2 regions of the Actinoplanes sp. CA-015351 genome follow, and region 1 is predicted to be linked to the other one. Evidence: riboswitches for the same ligand, from Rfam matches in the RefSeq annotation. Region 1 holds a riboswitch; the other holds the start of a gene.
What was found. A riboswitch is a leader RNA that binds a small molecule or an ion and turns the genes downstream of it on or off. The one in region 1 is predicted to bind ZMP and ZTP.
Positions count from the first base shown of each region.

Region 2: another riboswitch for ZMP and ZTP. It lies ahead of ACQP2E_RS02070 (glycine hydroxymethyltransferase); the one in region 1 lies ahead of ACQP2E_RS32315 (bifunctional 5,10-methylenetetrahydrofolate dehydrogenase/5,10-methenyltetrahydrofolate cyclohydrolase).

Region 1 covers NZ_CP192102.1:7,130,602-7,138,745, reverse strand. Annotated here, with positions in the region: gene ACQP2E_RS32325 (APC family permease) at 1-1,046, shown strand, start outside; gene ACQP2E_RS32320 (class I SAM-dependent RNA methyltransferase) at 1,043-2,371, shown strand; gene ACQP2E_RS32315 (bifunctional 5,10-methylenetetrahydrofolate dehydrogenase/5,10-methenyltetrahydrofolate cyclohydrolase) at 3,373-4,227, opposite strand; ZMP/ZTP riboswitch at 4,242-4,325, opposite strand; gene dxs (1-deoxy-D-xylulose-5-phosphate synthase) at 4,460-6,388, shown strand; gene ACQP2E_RS32305 (PQQ-binding-like beta-propeller repeat protein) at 6,445-7,752, shown strand; gene ACQP2E_RS32300 (PQQ-binding-like beta-propeller repeat protein) at 7,779-8,144, shown strand, end outside.
Region 2 covers NZ_CP192102.1:456,485-464,628, forward strand. Annotated here, with positions in the region: rRNA gene ACQP2E_RS02060 (23S ribosomal RNA) at 331-3,445, shown strand; rRNA gene rrf (5S ribosomal RNA) at 3,550-3,666, shown strand; ZMP/ZTP riboswitch at 4,305-4,395, shown strand; gene ACQP2E_RS02070 (glycine hydroxymethyltransferase) at 4,416-5,840, shown strand; gene ACQP2E_RS02075 (discoidin domain-containing protein) at 6,190-8,144, shown strand, end outside.

The DNA.
Region 1 (8,144 bases):
GGGTCACCGCGCTGATCCTGTTCCTCGCGGCGAACACCGCGTTCAACGGGTTCCCGGTGCTCGGCTCGATCCTGGCCCAGGACCGGTACCTGCCCCGCCAGTTGCACACCCGTGGCGACCGGCTGGCGTTCAGCAACGGCATCGCGTTCCTCGCGGTCGCCGCGATGGTGCTGATCGTGGCGTTCCACGCCGAGGTCACGAAGCTGATCCAGCTCTACATCGTGGGCGTCTTCGTCTCGTTCACGCTGTCCCAGGCCGGCATGATCCGGCACTGGAACCGGCTGCTGCGTACTCAGCGTGACCCGGAACGCCGCCGCCGCATGATCCGCTCCCGGGCGATCAACACGTTCGGCATGCTGCTCACCGGGGCGGTCCTGATCGTGGTGCTGATCACCAAGTTCCTGCTCGGTGCCTGGATCGCGATCGCCGCCATGGTGGTCATCTATGCGCTGATGCTCGCCATCCACAGGCATTACACCCGGGTCGCCGAGGAGCTCAAGCCGACCGAGGAACGCCCGGTCCTGCCGTCCCGCAACCACGCCGTGGTGCTGGTCAGCAAGGTGCACATGCCGACGCTGCGCGCGGTCGCGTACGCGCAGGCCACCCGCCCCGACTCGATCACCGCGGTCACGGTCAACGTCGACGACCAGGACACCCGGGTCATCCAGGAGGAGTGGGAACGGCGGCAGATCCCGGTGCCGCTGACCGTCGTCGACTCGCCGTACCGGGAGATCACCCGGCCGATCGTCGAGTTCGTGAAGGGCGTGCGCCGCGCCTCGCCCCGCGACGTCGTCAGCGTCTTCGTTCCGGAGTACGTGGTCGGCCGCTGGTGGGAGAACCTGCTGCACAACCAGAGCGCCCTGCGGATCAAGGGCCGGCTGCTCTTCGAGCCCGGCGTGATGGTCACCAGCGTGCCCTGGCAGCTGCAATCCAGCCAGGACCGCGACCTCGAACGCCTGGACCGCGACCTGACCCGCGCGCCCGCCCGTGGCCCGCGCAACCGCAGCGACGACCACATCGACACGAGCGCCGGGGACCAGTCATGACCGAGCCCGTGGAATATGTGGAAGGTGACCGGGTCGAGGTCGTCGTCGGCGCTCCGGCGCATGGCGGGCACTGTGTCGCCCGGATCGGCGGCCCGCACGGCCGCGTCGTCTTCGTCCGGCACGCGCTGCCCGGAGAGCGGGTCACCGCCGAGATCACCGAGCTGCACCGGGGTTACCTGCGCGCCGACGCCGTCGAGATCCACGAGGCTTCGCCGGACCGGGTCACCGCGCCGTGCCGGTTCGCCCACCCGGGCGGCTGCGGCGGCTGCGACCTGCAGCACGTCTCCGACGACGCCCAGCTGCGCTGGAAGACCGACGTGGTCCGGGAACAGCTCACCCGCCTGGCCGGGATCAACCCCCAAGATCAAGACCGCATTTTCGTACGCGTGGAAGCCCTGCCGTCCGCGCCTGACCGCCTCGTCGACCCCCGCGGCGAGGCGGCGATGCCACGACAGCCCCGGCTGCTCGGGTGGCGCAGCCGGGTCCGGTACGCGATCGACGCCCTCGACCGCCCCGGCCTGCTCCAGCACCGATCGCACCAGGTCGTCCCGATCGACCGCTGTGTGATCGCCCACCCGGCCGTCCAGGAGCTGGACCTGCTGAGCCGTACCTGGCCGGACACCGACGCGCTGCAGGCGGTCGCCTCCACCGGCGGCGACGTCGCGGTGCTGGCCCGGCCGGCCGGCAGCCAGGCCGCGCCACCCGCGGACGAGCTCGGCGACGCACCGGCCGGCGGCGCGCTGCTCCGGCTCGCCGGACCGGCCGAGGTCACCGAGATCGCCGGTGGGCGCGCCTGGCGGGTGCCGCCGGAAGGCTTCTGGCAGATCCACCCGGCGGCCGCCGACACCCTGGTCGGCGCGGTCCTGAAGATGCTGCGCCCGGCACCCGGCGAGGTAGCCTGGGACCTGTACGGCGGCGCCGGCCTCTTCGCGGCGGCCCTGGCCGAGCGCACCGGCGCCCGGACCACGGTCGTCGAGTCGTCCCCGACCGGGGTGGCGGCAGCCCGCAAGAACCTGGCCGGCCTGCCGAACACCGAGATCGTCGAGGCCAAGGTCGACGCGGCCCTGGGCCGCCGCCGGGTCACCGGCCCGGTCGACCTGGTGGTCCTGGACCCACCCCGGTCCGGCGCCGGCGCGAAGGTGGTCCGCCAAGTGGCAGCGGCGGGCCCCCGGGCGATCGCCTACGTCGCGTGCGACCCGGCAGCCCTGGCCCGCGACCTGAAAACGTTCCGCGAGGCGGGTTACGAGCCGTCGGAGATCAGAGCTTTCGACTGCTTCCCGATGACCCAGCACGTGGAGTGCGTGGCCCTCCTGTTACCCACCTGATCCGGGTTACCCCCTGATCCGGGCACGGGCCCCCAAGCCCCCGCCACGCCCAAGCCGCCGCGGTGTGGCCGAGCCGTCCCGTCATGCTCAAGCTGCCTCGGTGTGGCCGAGCCGTCCCGTCATGCTCAAGCTGCCTCGGTGTGGCCGAGCCGTCCCGGTGTGGCCGAACGCTGCCGATGCGGCAGATCCCTGTCGATGTGCGGTGCACTCTCGATCTTGTGGACTTCCACCGGCCCGCCATGGCCGAACTCCACAAGATCGACGACTCCTGCTCGGTTCCTGCTCGGCTCCTGCTCGGTTCCTACAGATCTTGTGGACTTCCCCGCAGACGTATCCGCACAACTCCGCAAGATCGAACAGGCCCGGCCGATCTTGTGGAGTTCCGCGCAAACGGTTCGCCGAACTCCACAAGATCCGTGAAACACCGCGCTCCCACGTCGAAACGGTGAAGCACCGATTTCACCACGCCGAACTGTGAACCATCGCGTTCACCACGCCGAACTGTGAACCACCGCGTTGGCCGAACCGTGGAGACCTGTGGGGCATGGAGCACCCACGAGTTCCAAGATCCGGCACTGTTCACCTGCTGTGGTGGCAGTGCGTGACCACAACGCTCGTCAACCACCCGAATTCGACATGCCACGGGTGGCCGTCCCGCAAACTCGTGCATTCGTGGTCGATCGGCCGGCCGAACCGCACAAGATCTCCGAGCGGCACCTCGCACCGAGAGACCGCCACGCCGCCCCGCCCGCCCCGCCCACGCCGAACCCGCGCCGAACCCGCGCCCGCGCCGAACCCGCGCCCGCGCCCGCGCCCGCTCCACAATGGCGAAACCCGAGATACCCGAGATAGCGGAACTCCCCAAGATTGACGGCTCCTGCAGATCTTGTGGAGTTCCACGCAAACGGGGTCGCGGAACTCCTCAAGATCGCCCGCTCGCCGCTGCGGCTCGGCTCGCCGTGCGGGGGGAATGGAAGGGCTCTGCTGGCTGGGTGGCCCGCTCAGTTGGCTCGCTCGGCGGCGGAGACCGCGTTGCGGAAGAGCATGGACACCGTTGTGGGGCCCACGCCGCCGACCCGAGGGGTGATGGCGCCGGCCACCTCGGCGCAGGATTCGTCGACGTCGGGGAGCAGGCGGCGGCCCTCGTAGCGGACGCCGGCGCCGATCACGACCGCGCCCGGCTTGACGTGCTCGGGCTGGATGATGCCGGGGACGCCGGCGGCGGCGATCAGGATCTCGGCGCGAGACGTGTACCGCGGCCAGTCCTTCACACCGGTGTGCACGACGGTGACGGCCGCGTTCGCGGTGGGGCGTTTCTGGGCGAGCAGCATCGCGAGCGGGCGACCCAGGGTGGCGCCGCGGCCCAGGATGACCACCTCGCGGCCGGAGATCTCCACGCCGTGGAAGGCGAGCAGGGCCTCGATGCCGGCGGGCGTGCACGGCAGCGGGCCGGGCAGCCCGACCGCGAGCCGGCCCATGTTGAGCGGGTGCATGCCGTCGACGTCCTTGTCGGGGTCGAGGGTCTGCAGTGCCGCGTCGTAGTCCAGATGGGCCGGGATCGGGTACTGGATCAGGACGCCGTGCACGTCCTTGTCGTCGTTGAACTCGGCGATCACGCGCAGCAGGTCGGCCTGGGTGACGTCGCCGCCCAGGTGCCGGTGCGGTGAGGCGAAGCCGAGCTCGGCGGCCTGTTTCTGCTTGATCCGGATGTATCCGGCGCTGGCGTCGTCGTCGCCGACCAGGATCGTGGCGAGGCTGGGCTGGACACCACGCTGCTTGAGCGCGGCGACCCGTTCCCGGACGTCGGTGAGCACGGACTCGGCAACGGGAGCGCCGGGAAGAAGTCGAGCGGACATACGCGAAATACCCCCGCGGGAGCCCAGGCGGTCGACTCCTCGCAACGAGCTCCCTGATGGTTGAAACCATCCCCGTGCCGCCGGTCGCTGCGTGACCTCCAGGATGCCCGACGCCAGGTCCGACCGGCCAACCGGGGTGACCGCTCGGATGATGTGAAGGTTGTGTGGAGGGATCGGCTCTGACCGTTCGCGTAAGGTGCGCCGATGCGAGGCAGAGATAGACTCCACCCCCATGAGCGACTCCCCCTCGACCCCGGCCGGCCTGCTGACGAGCATCACCGCCCCCGGTGATCTGAAGCGCCTGTCCGCGGAGCAGTTGACCCTGCTCGCGGCCGAGATCCGTGATTTCCTCGTCGCCAAGGTCTCCCGGACCGGGGGCCACCTCGGGCCGAACCTGGGCGTGGTCGAGATGACCCTCGCGATGCACCGCGTCTTCGACTCCCCGCGCGACAAGATTCTCTTCGACACCGGCCACCAGTCGTACGTACACAAGATTGTGACCGGTCGTCAGGACGGCTTCGACCTCCTGCGCCAGCGCGGTGGCCTGACCGGCTACCCGAGCCAGGACGAGAGCGACCACGACCTGATCGAGAACTCGCACGCCTCCACCGCGCTGTCCTACGCGGACGGCCTGGCCAAGGCGTTCACCCTGCGCGGCGAGGAGCGGCACGTGGTGGCCGTCGTCGGCGACGGAGCGCTGACCGGCGGCATGTGCTGGGAGGCTCTCAACAACATCGCCGCCACGAAGAACCGCCTGGTCATCGTGGTGAACGACAACGGCCGCTCCTACGCGCCGACCATCGGCGGCCTGGCCGACCACCTCTCCACGCTGCGCCTCAACCCGGGTTACGAGAAGGTGCTCGACCTGGTCAAGGACGCGCTGGGGCAGACACCGCTGGTGGGCAAGCCGGTCTTCGAGGTCCTGCACGCGGTCAAGAAAGGCATCAAGGACGCGGTCAGCCCGCAGCCGATGTTCGAGGACCTGGGCCTGAAATACATCGGCCCGGTGGACGGCCACGACCAGCAGGCCATGGAGTCGGCGCTGCGCCGGGCCAAGGGCTTCAACGCCCCGGTCATCGTGCACGCGGTCACCAAAAAGGGTTACGGGTACCTCCCGGCCGAGCAGGACGAGGCGGACTGCCTGCACGGACCTGGCGCGTTCGACCCGCAGACCGGCGCGCTCACCGCGAAACCGTCGCTGAAATGGACGAAGGTCTTCGCCGAGGAGCTCGTGAAGATCGCCGACGAGCGGCCGGACGTGGTCGGGATCACCGCCGCGATGGCCGAGCCGACAGGCATCGCCGCGCTGATGAAGAAGTACCCCGAGCGGACCTACGACGTGGGCATCGCCGAGCAGCACGCGGCGACGAGCGCGGCCGGCCTGGCGATGGGCGGGCTGCACCCGGTGGTCGCCGTCTACGCCACGTTCCTGAACAGGGCTTTCGACCAGGTTCTGCTCGACGTGGCGATGCACCGCCTGCCGGTGACGTTCGTGCTGGACCGGGCCGGGATCACCGGGCCGGACGGCCCGAGCCACTACGGCATGTGGGACATGAGCGTCTTCGGCGTGGTCCCGGGCCTGCGGATCGCCGCGCCGCGCGACGCCGAAACGCTGCGCGAGGAGCTGCGCGAGGCGATCGCGGTCGACGACGGCCCGACCATCGTCCGCTTCCCGACCGGCTCGGTCGCCCCGGCCACCCCGGCGCTGCGCCGGGTCGGCCAGATCGACGTGCTGCGTGAGGACGAAAGAAACGACATCCTGCTGGTCGCCGTGGGCTCCTTCGCCGGCCTGGGCCTGGACGTCGCCGAGCGGCTCGCCGGGCAGGGTTACGGCGTGACAGTGGTCGACCCGCGCTGGGTCCGCCCGGTGCCGATCGAGCTGACCGGCCTGGCCGCCGCTCACCGCCTCGTGGTGACGCTGGAGGACGGTGTGCGTACCGGTGGGGTGGGTGACGCGGTGGCGAGCGCGCTGCGCGACGCCGAGGTGTCCGTGCCGCTGCGCGACTTCGGCGTCCCGGTCGGTTTCCACCCGCACGGCACCCGGGCGGAGATCCTCACGTCGCTGGGCCTGACCGCGCAGGACGTGGCTCGGGACGTGACCGAGGCGATCTCGCGCCTGGACGCCGCGCAGCCGGTGGGGGAACCGCAGAACGCGCAGTGAGCCGACGGCACGTGGCCGAGTGGGCGTTGATGTTATAAAACCGTTATCTTGGGTTCATGGGTGACACCGTCAGCGGGCCAGTCGTCATCGACCTGGGGCTGGAACGGGGAGAACCGGAGACGTACGAGAGACCGGGGCGGCCGACCACGCCGCCCTGGTTCGCTCCGGCGATCCTGGCCGTGCTCGTGCTGCTGCTCGCCGGTGCGTCCGCGCCCCTGCTGCAGTCGTCCACGCTGACCGCGCTGCTGCGGGTGCCGATCGGGCCCGGTGACCCGTACACGATCGTCGAGGGCGGCCGGCTCGTCGCGCAGAGCGGCGGCACGCTGAACTCGTACCACCTGCAGAGCGGTGAGCTGCGGTGGAGCGTGCGGCAGGACATACCGGTCTCGCGGCTGCGTACCGCGAGCGGGCTGTTGCTGCTGAGGCCGTGGGGCCGGTTCGTGGCCGGTACCACGGCGATATCCCTGGCGACCGGCGGCCATCAGTGGCGCAACCAGCACAACGTGCTCAGCTTCGCCGGCAGCTCGCTGCTGTTCGCCGTCGACGACGTGCGGACCAGTTCCGGGCCCGGCCGCCGGGTGGAGAACACCGTGCAGGTGGTCGACCCGGTGATCGGCAACGTCCGCTGGGAGGTCGACCTGCCGTCCACCGCGGTCCTGCTCGGCGTGCCCGGCCCGGCCGACACCCAGCCCCGGATGCTGCTGGTCCGGGACGACCGGATCGCCGACATGTACGACGTGGAGACCGGCCGGCACGTGGCGTCGCGTGCCCTGCCGGCGGCCGATTACGACCCGGACAACCCGGTGATCGCCGGCGGGGTGCTGCTGCTGAAGCATCCCGGGCCGTCCGGGACCTCGGTGTCGGCGTACGACCTGGCGGATCTGCGGCCGATTTGGACCAAGCCGGTCCCCGGCACCACCCGGGTGATCCCGTGCGGGCTGCTCGCCTGCCTGACCGGTCAGTACGGCGTACGCGCGATCGACCCGGCCACCGGTGACCAGCGCTGGCAGCGCGGCGACTGGCGGGACGTGGAGCAGGACGGCACCGCGCTGATCGGGTACGCCGGCAGCAAGCCGGTCGCGCTGGCCGACCCGGAGACCGGCCGGACCGTCGTCGAGCTGACCGGCTGGGACCTGGTTCCCCGCAGCCCCGGTAACGGTGAGTTGCTGGTGACACGGGCGACGTCGGACGGCACGCGTAGCATGGTCGCGATCGCGGCCCCGGACGCTCGGCGGCCGCGCCTGCTGGCGGAGCTGCCGACCGGCACTGGCAGCTGTCAGTCCGCCCCGGAACGGCTGGTCTGCCGGTCGTCCTACGGTGAGCTGGTGGTCTGGGCATACCGGGTGGCGACGGAAGCAGGCTGACCGCGTACAGCTGAGGGGTTTGCGGCGTGACGCTGATCGACCTGGACCGCGCCGCGGAGAGTGACCAGGCAGCCGGCCTGCGCCCGCCGCCGTGGCGTTACCGGCATGCCGGCATGCTGCTCGCCGCCGTCCTGATGATCACGCTGGGTGGTGCCGCGCCGACCGCTTCGGTCTTCTGGCGGTATCTGGGCGAGATCGGTCAGGTGAACACCGCCGAGGTGCCCGTCCAGCTGACCGGCGACCACCTCTACACGCTCGCGTCGAGCGGGGTGCAGCGGGAGCTGACCGCTTACCAGCTGGACCCGCCCCGGCAGCTCTGGACGAGTGAGGTGCCGCTCGGCGCCGGTTACGACCCGACCCAGGGCCTGTTCGGATCGGTCACGGTCCGGCGC
Region 2 (8,144 bases), 1.8 Mb from region 1:
GCGGACAGTAGCCCGCACCGCCCGAATGTGGTGGTGGGGTGCTCAAAGGCGGAGACACTGGCCAGTTATCTGCCGGCAACGGCCGAATCAGTCTTAGTACACGCAGCTTGCTGTGAAGGAACGGGCTCTCGGTGCGGCTGGGAGACGGCGAAAAACAAGCATCCTGTTGGGTATCTGAAAGAACAACCTTTGTGGTTGGTCTTCAATGCCAGGCATGACCTGGTTCTTTATACCGCTCAGCTTGCTGGGGTTTTGGTGGAGAACTGATCGGGTTGTGGGTTGGTCGTTGGTTGAGAATTGCACAGTGGACGCGAGCATCTTGTTTTTTGTGGTTAAGTTGTCAAGGGCGAACGGTGGATGCCTTGGCACCAGGAGCCGATGAAGGACGTGGGAGGCCGCGATAGGCCTGGGGGAGCTGCCAACCTAGCTGTGATCCCAGGGTGTCCGAATGGGGAAACCTAGCACGAGTCATGTCGTGTTATCCGTGCCTGAATTCATAGGGCATGTGAGGGGAACGCGGGGAAGTGAAACATCTCAGTACCCGTAGGAAGAGAAAACAACCGTGATTCCGTGAGTAGTGGCGAGCGAAAGCGGATCTAGCCTAAACCAGATACGTGTGATACCTGTCAGGGGTTGCGTATTCGGGGTTGTGGGACCCACTTGATTGTTCTGACAGACAGTCGAAGAGTTACAAAGTTTCATGCTAGTCGAACGACGTGGGAAAGTCGGCCGTAGACGGTGAGAGCCCGGTAGACGAAAGTGTGTGACCTCTTTGTGGTGTTCCCGAGTAGCAGCGGACTCCTAGAATCTGCTGTGAATCTGCCAGGACCACCTGGTAAGGCTGAATACTTCCTGGTGACCGATAGCGGACAAGTACCGTGAGGGAATGGTGAAAAGTACCCCGGGAGGGGAGTGAAATAGTACCTGAAACCGTTCGCCTACAATCCGTCAGAGCCACCCTAGCAGTGGTGATGGCGTGCCTTTTGAAGAATGAGCCTGCGAGTTAGTGGCATGTGGCGAGGTTAACCCGTGTGGGGTAGCCGTAGCGAAAGCGAGTCTGAAGAGGGCGCTCTTTAGTCGCATGTTCTAGACCCGAAGCGGAGTGATCTAGCCATGGGCAGGTTGAAGCGTGGGTAAGACTACGTGGAGGACCGAACCCACCAACGTTGAAAAGTTGGGGGATGACCTGTGGTTAGGGGTGAAAGGCCAATCAAACTCCGTGATAGCTGGTTCTCCCCGAAATGCATTTAGGTGCAGCGTCGCGTGTTTCTTGCCGGAGGTAGAGCACTGGATGGTCTAGGGGGCCCACAAGCTTACTGAAATCAGCCAAACTCCGAATGCCGGTAAGTGAGAGCGCGGCAGTGAGACTGCGGGGGATAAGCTTCGTAGTCGAGAGGGAAACAGCCCAGATCGCCAGCTAAGGCCCCTAAGCGTGTGCTAAGTGGAAAAGGATGTGGGATCGCATTGACAACCAGGAGGTTGGCTTAGAAGCAGCCACCCTTTAAAGAGTGCGTAATAGCTCACTGGTCAAGTGGTTCCGCGCCGACAATGTAGCGGGGCTCAAGCACACCGCCGAAGCTGTGGCATTCACATATTAACTTAGCTTGGTCCCTTGAGGATCTTGTTCAGGTGTGTGGATGGGTAGGGGAGCGTCGTATGGCGGGTGAAGCGGCGGAGTGATCCAGCCGTGGACGCCATACGAGTGAGAATGCAGGCATGAGTAGCGAATGAAGGGTGAGAACCCCTTCCGCCGGATGACCAAGGGTTCCAGGGGCAGGCTAATCCGCCCTGGGTGAGTCGGGGCCTAAGGCGAGGCCGAGAGGCGTAGTCGATGGATAACGGGTTGATATTCCCGTACCCGCGTAGAAGCGCCCAAGACGAACCTCATAGTACTAACTATTTGATCAATTCAATGGCTTCGGCCGGCGATGCGGGATTCTAGGACCTTTGTGGGTAGTAGTTTAGCGATGGGGTGACGCAGGAAGGTAGATGATCCCGGCCGGTGGTTGTGCCGGGGTAAGCGTGTAGGCCGTACCGTAGGCAAATCCGCGGTGCATATGAGGCTGAGACGTGATGCCGAGCCGTTCTGGTGAAGTCATTGATCCTATGCTGCCGAGAAAAGCCTCTAGCGAGCTTCGAGCGGCCCGTACCCTAAACCGACACAGGTGGTCAGGTAGAGAATACCGAGGCGACGGGTGAACTGTGGTTAAGGAACTCGGCAAATTGCCCCCGTAACTTAGGGAGAAGGGGGGCCGGACGCGTGAAGCCCCTTGCGGGTGGAGCGTGGTATGGCCGCAGAGAGCAGGGGGAAGCGACTGTTTACTAAAAACACAGGTCCATGCGAAGTCGTAAGACGATGTATATGGACTGACGCCTGCCCGGTGCTGGAACGTTAAGGGGACCTGTTAGCGAGTAATCGCGAGGCGGAGAACTTAAGCGCCAGTAAACGGCGGTGGTAACTATAACCATCCTAAGGTAGCGAAATTCCTTGTCGGGTAAGTTCCGACCTGCACGAATGGCGTAACGACTTCCCCACTGTCTCAACCACAGGCCCGGCGAAATTGCAGTACGAGTAAAGATGCTCGTTACGCGCGGCAGGACGGAAAGACCCCGGGACCTTTACTATAGCTTGACATTGGTATCCGAATTTAATTGTGTAGGATAGGTGGGAGCCGGTGAAGCTCGGACGCCAGTTCGGGTGGAGGCATTGTTGAAATACCACTCTGTTGGGTTTGGGTATCTAACTTGCGGCCCTGATCGGGTCGAGGGACAGTGTCTGGTGGGTAGTTTAACTGGGGCGGTTGCCTCCTAAAGGGTAACGGAGGCGCCCAAAGGTTCCCTCAGCCTGGTTGGCAATCAGGTGTTGAGTGTAAGTGCATAAGGGAGCTTGACTGTGAGACTGACGGGTCGAGCAGGGACGAAAGTCGGGACTAGTGATCCGGCACTTGCGTGTGGAAGCGGTGTCGCTCAACGGATAAAAGGTACCCCGGGGATAACAGGCTGATCTTCCCCAAGAGTCCATATCGACGGGATGGTTTGGCACCTCGATGTCGGCTCGTCGCATCCTGGGGCTGTAGCAGGTCCCAAGGGTTGGGCTGTTCGCCCATTAAAGCGGTACGCGAGCTGGGTTTAGAACGTCGTGAGACAGTTCGGTCCCTATCCGCCGTGCGCGTTGGATACTTGAGAAGGGCTGTCCCTAGTACGAGAGGACCGGGACGGACGAACCTCTGGTGTGCCAGTTGTTCCGCCAGGAGCATGGCTGGTTGGCTACGTTCGGAAGGGATAACCGCTGAAAGCATCTAAGCGGGAAGCCTGCTTCGAGATGAGGTATCCCACCACCTTGAGTGGGTAAGGCTCCCAGTAGACTACTGGGTTGATAGGCCGGAAATGTAAGCACGGTAACGTGTTGAGTTGACCGGTACTAATAGGCCGAGGGCTTAACCACCCTAAATTTTATGCTTACGCGTCCACTGTGTGATTCACAGCAAACGAACAACCACCCCGGGTTCGAGAACCGGGTTGCTGGTTGGTCATTCTGCTGACCGTTGTTTCGGTGGTCATAGCGGAGGGGAAACGCCCGGTTACATTCCGAACCCGGTAGCTAAGCCCTCCAGCGCCGATGGTACTGCACTCGGGAGGGTGTGGGAGAGTAGGACGCCGCCGGACTCAACTTGTATGAAAGCCCACCCGGGTATCCGGGTGGGCTTTCTGCGTTTCTGCGCCGTTTTTTGCTGCCGGCTTGGACGGTTTCGGGGCGGGGATAGGCCACGCAGGGCGGTCAGGCTTGATCCCTGCGTGGCCTATCCCCGCCCCAAAACCTTGCCTACTCGATCGACTTTCGGTCACCCTGGGTGGTCGAGGAAACTCGGCGGCCTTTGCGGGTCCACGCCGGCATTGATTACTGCTTGCGGTATTTCACGCGAGGCGACTCCCGCACTGTGACGGCTCGCCACTCGCGCTTGCTCGCCACTCGCGCTTGCTCGCCACTCGCGCTTGCTCGCCACTCGCCCTTGCTCGCCACTCGTCCTTGGCGGCTTGCTTGTCTGCTCTTATTCGATAGGTCCCGCTGGTCTTGGCGGCCGCTTGTGTCGTCTGCGCGGGTCGTGCTTCCGATCTTGTGGACTTGGCCGGACCGTTGGCGGGGAAGTCCACAAGATCTGTGAGGGCGTGGGTGCTAGGGCGTGGGTGCTAAGGCGTGGGTGGGCAGGCGGGTGGGCAGGTGGGGTGGGTGGGGTTTGTGGTTGGGGTCGCGTTTTTGGGTCGGGTTTGAGTGCGCGCGGGGGCTGGGGCTGGCCGGTATGCTTTGGGTGGGCCGTGACTGGCGCGTTCGGATGGTTGACCATCGGGGAGCGGCTCCGTCGAGACGACGACTTGCCGTGCGCCTGGGCCTCTTCGCTACGTGATAGGGAGGTCCTATGTCTGAGCTTAATGCCGAATCCACCGCCTTTCGGGCTGCGCTTGAGGTTGTCCGCTCGGTTGAGCCGCGGATCGCTGATGCGATTGCGCAGGAGCTCACCGATCAGCGTGAGTCTCTGAAGCTGATCGCGAGTGAGAACTACGCTTCGCCGGCCGTGCTGCTCGCGATGGGCAACTGGCTTTCCGACAAGTACGCCGAGGGCACCATCGGCCGCCGTTTCTATGCCGGCTGCCAGAACGTGGATACCGTCGAGTCGGTTGCTGTCGAGCACGCCAAGGCGCTGTTCGACGCGCCGTACGCCTATGTGCAGCCGCACTCCGGCATCGACGCGAACCTGGTCGCCTACTGGGCCATTCTCGCCGACCGGGTCGAGGTGCCGTACCTTAAGAAGTTCGAGAAGCGGCAGATCAACGACCTGACCGACGCCGAGTGGGCCGAGCTGCGTCAGGCTTTCGGCAACCAGCGGCTGCTCGGCATGTCGCTTGACGCCGGTGGTCACCTCACGCACGGTTTCCGCCCCAACATCTCCGGCAAGATGTTCGACCAGCGCAGCTATGGCGTCGACCCGGGCACCGGGCAGATCGACTACAAGGCGCTGCTGGAGTCCGCCAAGGAGTTCAAGCCCGCGGTGATCGTGGGTGGCTACTCGGCGTACCCGCGCAAGGTGAACTTCGCGACCATGCGCGAGATCGCCGACGAGGTCGGCGCGACCTTCATGGTCGACATGGCGCACTTCGCCGGTCTGGTCGCTGGTGGCGTGTTCACCGGTGACTACAACCCGATCCCGCACGCGCACATCGTCACGACGACCACGCACAAGAGCCTGCGTGGCCCGCGTGGTGGCGCCGTGCTCTGCCAGCCCGAGCTCGCGTCGCAGGTCGACCGCGGTTGCCCGATGGTGCTCGGCGGCCCGCTGCCGCACGTCATGGCGGCGAAGGCGATCGCGTTCGCCGAGGCCCGCCGGCCGGAGTTCTCCACCTACGCGCAGCAGATCGTCACGAACAGCCAGGCGCTCGCCGAGGGCCTGCTGAAGCGGGGTGTGCAGCTGGTCTCCGGCGGCACCGACAACCACCTCGTGCTGATCGACGTGCACCCGTTCGGCATCACCGGCCGGCAGGCCGAGCAGGCCCTGCTGGACAGCGGCATCGTGACGAACCGCAACGCGATCCCCTCCGACCCGAACGGCGCCTGGTACACCTCCGGCATCCGCGTCGGCACCCCGGCTCTGACCAGCCGCGGCCTCGGCGTGTCCGAGATGGATCAGATCGCCGAGCTCATCCACACGGTTCTGTCAGCCACCTCTCCGGCCGAGGGCTCGAAGGCGAAGTTCAGCCTGGACGCCGCCCTCTCCGACCGGGTCAGCAAGCAGGCCACCGAGCTGCTCGCGCCGTTCCCGCTCTACCCGTCGGTCACCCTGGGCTGACCGCCTACGCGACAACGCCGCCTCCGCGAGCCCCAAGCTCACGGAGGCGGCTTCTTTTTGTACATCTTTATTCGGTACGCCCAAAGTGCCTGTTGTGACGGCCGCCAGCGGAACCGGTTCCGACCAAGCCGTTATCCCGCAAAGCCGCAACCGTCATGGCGCGAAACGGAACCGTGATGACCTGCGCCAATCCTGTTGATCTCTCGGCGAGGGCCGGAAATCGCATCCAGCCGGTACCGGTTCCGGAACCCGGCAACATCCTGGACATCGATCGGTAACGACTTCTAGCGTCGGTTTGGGTGAGCGCTCTCCCAAGATCCGTTCCCAACTCCCCGTCCTAGGAGTACCCATGACCGTCTCACGGAGACGCTCCCCTTGGCGCCTCGGCGCTGCCGCCGGCCTGGTCGCCGTCCTGGTCGCGGGGTTCACCGCGATCACCGCAACCGGCGCACAGGCCGCCGAGGTCCTGCTGTCCCAGGGCAAGCCGGCCACCGCCTCCTCCACCGAGGCGGCCGGCGCGTACCTGGCGTCCGAGGCTGTCGACGGCAACACCGGCACCCGCTGGTCGTCGGCCTTCTCCGACCCGCAGTGGATTCAGGTGGACCTCGGCACTTCCCAGCCGATCACCCGGGTCGAGCTGAACTGGGAGACGGCGGCCGCGAAGGCGTACCAAATCCAGGTCTCGGAGAACGCGACCAGCTGGACCACCATCTATTCGACCACCACCGCGACCGGCGGCAACCAGTCGCTGGCGGTCAGCGGCACCGGCCGCTACGTCCGGATGTACGGCACCCAGCGAACCACCGGCTACGGATACTCGCTCTTCGAGTTCAAGGTCTTCGGCGAGACCACGACGCCGACGATCCCCGGTGGTGGCAGCCTCGGCGCCAACGTCGTGGTCTTCCATCCGTCGATGTCGTCGGCGAGCATCCAGGCCCGCGCCGACCAGATCTTCGCCCAGCAGGAGACGGCCCAGTTCGGCACCGGCCGGTACGTCCTGGCGTTCCAGCCGGGCACCTACAACGGCCTGAACATTCAGGTCGGCTTCTACACCTCGGTGATCGGTCTCGGTCAGAACCCGCAGGACGTGCGAATCAACGGGGACATCACCGTCGATGCCGGCTGGTTCCAGGGCAACGCCACCCAGAACTTCTGGCGCTCGGTGGAGAACATCTCCGTCTACCCGGTCAGCGGTGCCAACCGCTGGGCCGTCTCGCAGGCCGCGCCATTCCGCCGGATGGACATCCACGGCGACCTGAACCTGGCGCCGAACGGGTACGGCTGGGCGTCCGGCGGTTACATCTCGGATTCCCGGATCAGCGGTTCCGAGGGGCAGTACTCGCAGCAGCAGTGGTTCACCCGCAACAGCCAGATCGGCTCGAACACCAACGCCGTCTGGAATCAGATGTTCGTCGGTGTGCAGGGTGCGCCGGCGCAGGGCTTCCCGAACCCGCCGTACACCACTATCCCGGCCACTCCGGTGATCCGGGAGAAGCCCTACCTCTACAACGGCGGCGTCTTCGTGCCGAGCCTCCAGTCGAACACCTCCGGTGTGACCTGGGCGAACGGCAACACCCCGGGCAGCACGCTCCCGCTGTCGCAGTTCTACGTCGCCAAGCCCGGTGACTCGGTCGCGACGATCAACGCGGCGCTGGCGCAGGGGCTGAACCTTCTCTTCACACCGGGCATCTACCAGATCAACCAGACCATCAACGTGACCCGGGCGAACACCGTGGTCCTCGGTCTCGGTTACGCGACGCTGATCCCGGTCGGCGGCGTCACGCCGATGCAGGTGGCCGATGTGGACGGCGTGAAGATCGCCGGCATCCTGTTCGACGCCGGCACCACCAACTCGGCGAACCTGCTGGTGCTCGGCCCGGCGGGTTCGAACGCCAGCCACGCCGCGAACCCGAGCACGGTCCAGGACGTCTTCTTCCGGATCGGCGGTTACATCGCCGGCAAGGCCACCAACAGCCTGCTGGTCAACAGCAACAACGTCATCATCGACCACATCTGGGCGTGGCGTGCCGACCACGGCAACGCCGGCACGTACGGCTGGACGATCAACACGGCTGACTCCGGGCTGATCGTCAACGGGCAGAACGTCACGGCGTACGGCCTGTTCGTCGAGCATTACCAGAAGTACGAGGTGCAGTGGAACGGCAACGGTGGCCGGACGTACTTCCTGCAGAACGAGAAGCCGTACGACCCGCCGACCCAGGCGGCCTGGCGTACCGGTGCGAACGGTTACGCGGCGTACAAGGTGGCGGACTCGGTGACCACGCACGAGGCGTGGGGGATGGG